DNA from 2 places in the Pseudomonas knackmussii B13 genome. Region 2 is predicted to be linked to the other one. Evidence: riboswitches for the same ligand, from Rfam matches in the RefSeq annotation. Region 2 holds a riboswitch; the other holds the start of a gene.
The links. Region 2 has a riboswitch for manganese ahead of PKB_RS22955 (TMEM165/GDT1 family protein). Riboswitches for the same ligand answer to the same signal wherever they lie in the genome.
Positions count from the first base shown of each region.

Region 1 (3,952 bases), 370 kb from region 2:
TTGTCGTCGTTGGCAACTATGAAAGTGTGGCAGCGGATTTACGAGAACTGTCACCTACTCGGCATGCCCCTCAAGTTTCGTCACCGGCGTCGAATCCTAATCGGCCCCACGAACCTTGGAAGGTCGGCGGCCATTCTACGCGAAGGCCGCCGCAATAGCCACTCGAAGCGGCCTGCTCAGCCGAGCAACTTGAGCAGGGCGTTGGCGACGGCTTCGGAGGAGGCCGGGTTCTGCCCGGTGATCAGCAGGCGGTCGACTTCGACGTGGCTCTGCCAGTTGTCGGCCTTGCTGTAGCGACCGCCGTTGGCCTTGAGCACGTCCTGGACCAGGAAGGGCACCACCTGGGTCAGGCCGACCGCGTCTTCCTCGCTGTTGGAGAAGCCGGTGACGTGGCGCCCCTCGACCAGCGGCTTGCCGTCGCCGTTCTTCACGTGGCGCAGCACGCCCGGTGCGTGGCAGACCGCGGCCACTGGCTTGCCGGCGTTGGCGAAGGCTTCGATCAGGGCGATGGAGTGCCGGTCCTCGGCCAGGTCCCAGAGCGGGCCGTGGCCGCCGGGGTAGAAGATGGCGTCGTAGTCGTCCTCGCTGACCTCGGCCAGCACGCGCGTGCTGGCCAGTTCGGCCTGGGCCGCGGCGTCCTGGCGGAAGCGCTCGGTGGCCGGAGTCTGGGCGTCGGGTTCGTCACTCTTGGGGTCGAGCGGCGGGTGCCCGCCCTTGGGCGACGCCAGGGTCAGTTCGGCGCCTGCGTCCTTGAACACGTAGTAGGGCGCGGCGAATTCCTCCAGCCAGAATCCGGTCTTCTTGCCGGTGTCGCCCAACTGATCGTGGGAAGTGAGCACTACCAGGATCTTCATGGCCTCTCCTTACTTGCAGCGTATGACGGCAGCCAGCGCCGTGGCGCTGGCTGGAACCCGTCAGTTTAGGCGCTGCGGACGGCCTTGCACGGCGCGCCGGTCAGTGCGACAGGGTGATCGCCAGGTAGGTGACGTAGAGCGCGCCGTTGCCCAGCAGGACCCACGCGGCGATGCCGTCCCGATGCGCATTGATGCGCAGCCAGACCGCGGCGAGCAGGGTGATCAGCACGCCGGTCAGTACTTCGATGCGCGGCTGCCAGGGTGTCAGCAGGATGCCGATGGCCGGCAGCAGGGTGCCCTGGAAGACCATGGCGCCGGTGATGTTGCCGAAGGCCAGGGTGTCCTTGCCGCGACGTACCCAGAGGATGCTGTTGACCTTTTCCGGCAGCTCGGTGGCGATCGGGATGATCAGCAACGAGATCAGCAGGGCGGATACTCCGAGCAGGTTCGACAGGCCTTCCACGCCGTGGATGAAGCCTTTGGCGCCGGCCACCAGCATGGCCAGGCCAAGTACCAGCTGCAGGGCGATGGTGAAGGCGTTGGTCGGCAGGCCGATGCGCGACAGCAGCATGGGGCCGTCGGCCTCGGTGCCATGGCCATCGTCCACGAGATCACGCGAAGCTCGGATGGTCAGCGTGATGTAGCCGATATAGGTGAGCACCAGCAGCACGCTCAGGCCGATGCGGTAGGTGTGCAGCTGCGAGGGTACGAACATTGCCAGCGTCGCCAGGGTGAACGCCAGGAGGAAGAAGTTCAGGTCGCGCAGCAGGCCGCTGCGCTCTGGTTTCAGGCGCCCGCGCAGGCCGCGCTTGCCGATGACGAAGCAGGCCATCAGGCAGGCGGAGAGGGTGGACAGCATCAGCGGTGCGCCGAGGATGGCGCCGACGCCGACTTCCTCGTTCACCGTCACGTTGCTGGTGCCGGCGAGCAGGGCCAGCAGCGGGACAAGGGTTTCCGGCAGGGCGGTGCCGATGGCGGCGAACAGCGAGCCGGTGACGCCTTCGGAGATGCCGAGGCGTTCGCCGAAGTGTTCCAGGGCGTTGGTGAAGACTTCTGCAGCAACCAGGATCAGCAAAAGCATGCCGAGCAGTTCGAGGACGAAAGTCAGCATGCGGCGCGCTCCTCGTGGCGAGAAGGCGAAGCGGGGTGCGAAAGGTGCATCACGGTGGAACTCCCGGCCGGTGTGATACCCATGACCATGCGCCTCCCCGGCCGTTGCGGAGGTTGCATGGTCAAAGGTCTTGCCAGGCGCTGCGCTGATCACACCATGGCCTGCGGGCCAAGGATGTTGGCGTGATCCCCGCCGGACGGACCGGGCGGGCGGCTACTCCCCAATGACGCCGGGCATTCTAGCGGAATGCCCGGCGCGCTCAAGGGTTTGTTTCACCATGTGTCGATGAGCGGGCGCTTCTTGCCCTCGCGTTTTGCCGGCTTCGGCGCCGAGGCCAGGCCGCGCAGCAGCCAGCGGCGCGTCTCGGCCGGGTCGATGACGTCGTCGATTTCCAGGAAGCTCGCCATGTTCAGGCCTTTGCCGTTGCGGTAGGCGGCCGCGACCATCCTGTCGAACAGCTTCTGCCGCTCCTGCGGGTCTTCCACGGCGGCCAGTTCCTTGGCGTAGCCCAGGCGTACCGCACCTTCCAGGCCCATGGCGCCGAACTCGCCGCTGGGCCAGGCGATGGTGAACAGCGAAGCGTGGAAGCTGCCGGCAGCCATGGCCATGGCGCCCAGGCCGTAGCCCTTGCGCAGGACCACGGTGAAGAAGGGCACGCTCAGGCTCGCGGCGGTGACGAACATGCGCGAGACGTGCCGCACCGTGCCCTGCTTCTCCGCCTCCGGGCCGACCATGAAGCCGGGGGTGTCGCACAGCGAAAGCAGCGGCAAGTCGAAGGCGTCGCACAGCTGCATGAAGCGCGCGGCCTTGTCGCCGGCCACGGCGTCAATGGCGCCGCCCAGGTGCGCGGGGTTGTTGGCGATCAGGCCGAAGGGCTTGCCCTCGATGCGCACAAGCGCGGTGATCATGCCGGGTGCGAACTGGCGGCGCAGTTCCAGCACCGAGCCTTCGTCGGCGAGGGTGGCGATGACCTGGCGGATGTCGTAGGCGCGCAGGCGGTTCTCCGGCACGGCGTGGCGCAGCAGGCGCTGGTCGGCGCACTGCCAGTCGCGCAGTTCGCCCTGGAAGTACGACAGGTACTGGCGGGCGATGCGGGTGGCTTCGGCCTCGTCTTCCACCAGCACGTCGATCACGCCGTTCGGGCCCTGCACGTGGCTTGGCCCGACCTCTTCGGCGGCATAGCGGCCCAGGCCGCCGCCTTCGATCATCGCCGGGCCCGCCATGCCGATGCTGCTGTCACGGGTGGCGATGATCACGTCGCAGCAGCCGAGCAAAGCGGCGTTGCCGGCGAAGCAGCGGCCGGACGCCACACCCACCAGCGGCACCAGCCCGGAGAGTTTCGCCATGCCCATGAAGGTGGCGCAGTCGAGCCCGGCGACGCCCAGGTAATCGCTGTCACCGGGGCGCCCGCCGCCGCCTTCGGCGAAGAGCACCAGCGGGATGCGCCACTGCTCCGCGAGTTGCAGCATGCGGTCGCTCTTCTTGTGGTTCATCACGCCCTGGGTGCCGGCGAACACCGTGTAGTCGTAGGCGATGGCCAGGCAGCGCGCGGCCTCTTCGTCGAACAGCGCTGCGTTGACGCTACCCAGGCCTGTGACCAGGCCGTCCGCCGGGCTGATCGCCTGCAACTCCTCCAGGCTGCGCCGGCGGCGTTGCGCGGCTATGGCGAGGGCGCCGTATTCGATGAAGCTGTCGGGGTCGAGCAGGTCGGCGAGGTTTTCCCGCGCGCTGCGTTTGCCTTGTGCGTGGCGTTTGGCGATGGCTTCCGCGCGACGCTCGTCGAGGCCAATGGCGTGGCGCTCGATGACTTCGGCGAGGTCGGCGCGGATGCAATCCAGGTCCAGTTCGCTGCTCTGTTCAGCACTGTGCGCGGCCACTTCGGCGGGTTCGATGAACAGCAGCGGCGCGCCTTCGTCGAGGCTGTCGCCGGGCGTGGCCGCCAGGCTGTGGACGATGCCGCTGGCGCTGGCCTTGATCTCGAATTCCA
Region 1 is NZ_HG322950.1:5,271,436-5,275,387, reverse strand. Features, by position in the region: RNA gene ssrA (transfer-messenger RNA) at 1-108, opposite strand, end outside; gene PKB_RS24640 (type 1 glutamine amidotransferase domain-containing protein) at 177-854, opposite strand; gene PKB_RS24635 (sodium:calcium antiporter) at 955-1,965, opposite strand; yybP-ykoY riboswitch at 2,023-2,199, opposite strand; gene PKB_RS24630 (acetyl-CoA carboxylase family protein) at 2,238-3,952, opposite strand, start outside.
Region 1: linked by a shared signal. The riboswitch ahead of PKB_RS24635 (sodium:calcium antiporter) and the one ahead of PKB_RS22955 (TMEM165/GDT1 family protein) in region 2 are both predicted to bind manganese.

Region 2 (3,952 bases):
GACTGCCGGTGGTCATCGGCATTCCCGGCATGGTGCTGGGCGAGCTGGACATCGGCCCGACCACGGGGCGCCTGATCACGGCCATCGGCCGTGGCGAGATGTCCCATTACGTGCCGGGGCGACGCAACGTCATCGATGCCGGCGAGGCAGGGCGCGGGCTGCTGCAGACGCTGGAGCGCGGACGCATCGGCGAGCGCTACCTGCTGACTGGGCATAACGTCGAGATGGGCGAACTGACCGCGACCATCGCCCAGTTGCTGGGCAAGCCGGCACCGCTGCCGATGCCGCTGCATCGCGCCCGCGCGCTGGCGACCCTGGGCCGCTGGCGCTACCGGCTGACCGGAAAGCTGCCGCTGCTCGACGACACCGCCATCGAGGTCATGGCCGGCGGGCAGTTCCTCGACGGGCGCAAGGCCCGCGACGAGCTGGGCTTCCAGAGCAGCGTGCCGCTGGAAGATACGCTGCGCCGGGCGATCGCCTGGTTCCGCTCCAACGGCTACCTGTGAGGCTGGCTGGGTCCCCGCGTTCGCGGGGATGACCTGTGTAGGAGCGGCCCATGGCCGCGAATCGCGCGCATGGCGCGCTCCTACAGGGTTGGCTAGGGCAGCGTCTGCTCCGCCAATGGCCTTGGCTGCAGGCCCATCTGGCTGCGGAAGCTTTCCATGTCGATCAGCGTGCAGAGTTCCTGCAGCTGGCCCTGGCTGTTGAACAACCAGAAGGCCATGCCGGGGATGCTCACCACGCGGTCGCTGGCCGGATAGCCGAAGGCCGGGCGGCTGATGCTGCCGACCAGGGTGCTCCAGGTGAACACCTTGTTGCCTTCCTGGAGGCACTCCTCGATGACCACGTCCAGCTCGTCCATGGACGCGCGGATGCCTTCGATCAGGCGGCAGTAGCCGGCGCTGCCCAGGGGCTGGGCGGCGAAGCTGCTCTTGTAGAGGAAGTCGGGGCTGTGCATCTGGCTGGCCAGGGCCAGGCGGCCCTTGTTCCAGCTCAGGTCGATGTGATGGCGCGCCAGGCGCTTGAGGTCCTTGTCGGTCATGGCTGTTTCCTTCAGCAGGGGGCGACGGCCGACAGTCTAGGAGCTGGTGCGGCGGCCGGGCATTGGCCCGACCGCCGGTGGTTAGCGTAAGAAACCTCAGAACAACCCGGAGAGCTTCGCCGCGTGCCAGGCTGCAGCCAGGCCGAGCACGGCGAAGGCGCTGGCCGCCAGGCGGCGGATGAGCGCCAGCGGCAGGCGTTCGGCGGCGAAGTTGCCGGCCAGGACGACTGGCACGTTGGCCAGCAACATGCCGATGGTGGTGCCGGCCACGACCAGCCAGAAATGCGGGTACTGCGCGGCGAGCATCACGGTGGCGACCTGGGTCTTGTCGCCCATCTCGGCGAGGAAGAAGGCGATCAGGGTGGTGAGGAAGGGGCCGAATTTCTTCAGGCCGCCGCCTTCGTCGTCGTCCAGCTTGTCCGGAATCAGCGTCCAGGCCGCCACGGCGAGGAAGGACGCGGCCAGCAGCCAGCTCAGCGTGGCTTCGGAGAAGAAGGTCGAGACCCATTTGCCGACGGCGCCGGCGACGAAGTGGTTGGCCAGGGTGGCGGCGATGATGCCGGCGATGATCGGCCAGGGCTTGCGGAAGCGCGCGGCGAGGACGAGGGCGAGCAGTTGCGTCTTGTCGCCGATTTCGGCGAGGGCGACCACGAGGATCGGGACGAAGAGGGATTCCATCAGGCTTTTTCCTTGGGGGCGGGTCGACAGAGCACCATGACACGTGCCATCCGCCCGCCCCGGGCCGGATCGCTCGTGTCATAGGTCTTGTCAAACCCTCGGCCCGGGAGACGGGCCGAGGGTCGCACGCGCCATGGCCTGTGGGCCAAGTATGTTGACGCGCGCCGGGCGAGGGCCGCAGGCCGCTCGCGGGAGACTACTCCCCTAGGACGGCGCGCATTCTGCCCAACTCGGGCAGGGAGGGCAAGGCGCGCCGGTCAGTCGTCGTCGCCGGCGCGGACGTCCATTTCCTCGTAGCGCACGAAGCGGCTGCCGTGCTTGAGCCGGTAGCCCCACCAGATCGCCAGGAACAGCGGCAGGCTGATGTAGGTGGCGGCCAGGCCCGCCCAGTCGATGCGCTCGCCGATGAAGGCCTGGTAGTTCTGCCCGAGGGTGATCGCCAGGCACAGGCTGAAGGCGAACAGCGGGCCGAAGGGGAACCACTTGGCGCGGTAGGGCAAGTCCTCCAGGCGCCCGCCCTGTGCCAGGAAGCCCTTGCGGAAGCGGTAGTGCGAGGCGGCGATGCCCAGCCAGACGATGAAGCCGCACATGCCCGAGGTGTTCAGCAGCCAGGTGTAGACGGTCTTGTCGCCGATGAAGCTGGTGAGGAAGCACAGCGCGCCGACCAGGGTGGTGGCCAGCAGCGCCTGGCGCGGCACACCGCTCTTCGACAGTTGGGCAAACACGCGCGGGGCCTGGCCGTGCACGGCCATCATGTAGAGCATGCGGGTCGAGGCGTACATCCCGGAGTTGCCGGCGGAGAGGATCGCCGAAAGGATCACCGCGTTCATCACCCCGGCTGCGGCCGCGAGGCCGGCGCGCTGGAACAGCAGGGTGAACGGCGAGGTGCTGATGTCGCTGCTGTCGGTCTTCAGCAGGTTGGGATCGGTGTAGGGAATCAGCATGCCGATGACGAAGATCGCCAGGATGTAGAACATCAGGATTCGCCAGAACACCTGGCGGATCGCCTTGGGGATCGACTTGTGCGGGTGCTCCGACTCGCCGGCGGCGACCCCGATCAGTTCGGTGCCCTGGAACGAGAAGCCGGCGATCATCGCCACCCCGATCATCGCCTGCAGGCCACCAACGAAGGGCGCGTCGCCAGTGGTGAAGTTGCTGAATCCGGGCGCGTCGATGCCGTGCATGATGCCGACGATGCTGGCCAGGCCGATGCCGATGAAGATCACCACGGCGACCACCTTGATCAGCGCGAACCAGAACTCGGCCTCGCCGAAGCCCTTCACCGAGAAGACGTTGAGCAGGAACATGATGGCGAGGAAGCCGGCGCTCCAGTAGATGCCTGGAACGTCGGGGAACCAGAAGTTCATCACCAGCTGCGCCGCGACCAGTTCCGCGGCGATGGTCACCGCCCAGTTGTACCAGTAGTTCCAACCCATGGCGAAGCCGAAGCCGTCGTCGACGAAGCGGCTGCCGTAGGTCGAGAAGGACCCCGAATCGGGAATGTAGGCGGCCATCTCGCCGAGGCTGGTCATCAGGAAGAACACCATGACGCCGATCAGCGCATAGGCCAGCAGGGCGCCGCCCGGGCCGGCGGTGGCCACCGTGCTGCCGGAGGCGACAAACAGGCCGGTGCCGATGGAGCCGCCGATGGCGATCATGTTCAGGTGGCGCGGCTTGAGCGCGCGCTTGAGGTGGGGAGCGCTTTGCTGCGCCGACGCCGGAGCGTCATTCAGATTGCTGTTCACGGGAGTTCTCGGCTGGCGGGCGCTGGTGGCGCCCGGAATGAATCGGTGGCTCAGGCGCGCCGCGCGCTGTAGATGCGGAAGCCGTCGGCTTCGGCGAGGCTGCGGCAGGCTCCGAGGTGTTCCTCGATCAGCGGCGGATAGCGCAGGAAACTGTTGGCCACCAGGCGTAGTTCGCCGCTTGGGCGCAAGTGCTTCGCCGCTTCGCGCAGCAGGCGCTCGGTGGCCTCGTAGCTGGTGTGCACACCCTGGTGGAAGGGTGGGTTGCTGACGATCGCGGCCAGTTCGGTGGGAGCCGCGTCGATGCCGTCGCCGGCGATCACGTCGCCTTCCAGGCCATTGGCGGCCAGGGTCAGGCGGCTGCTCTCGATGGCGAAGGCGTCGACATCGAGCAGGGTCAGGCGGCTCTGTGGATAACGTCGTTTGAGTGTTGCACCCAGCACGCCGGCACCGCAGCCGAAGTCCAGCACGTGGCCTGTCGGCAGGCCGT
Region 2 is NZ_HG322950.1:4,905,796-4,909,747, reverse strand. Features, by position in the region: gene PKB_RS22965 (NAD-dependent epimerase/dehydratase family protein) at 1-506, shown strand, start outside; gene PKB_RS22960 (ketosteroid isomerase-related protein) at 599-1,042, opposite strand; gene PKB_RS22955 (TMEM165/GDT1 family protein) at 1,139-1,720, opposite strand; yybP-ykoY riboswitch at 1,813-1,944, opposite strand; gene PKB_RS22950 (amino acid permease) at 1,978-3,453, opposite strand; gene PKB_RS22945 (class I SAM-dependent methyltransferase) at 3,516-3,952, opposite strand, start outside.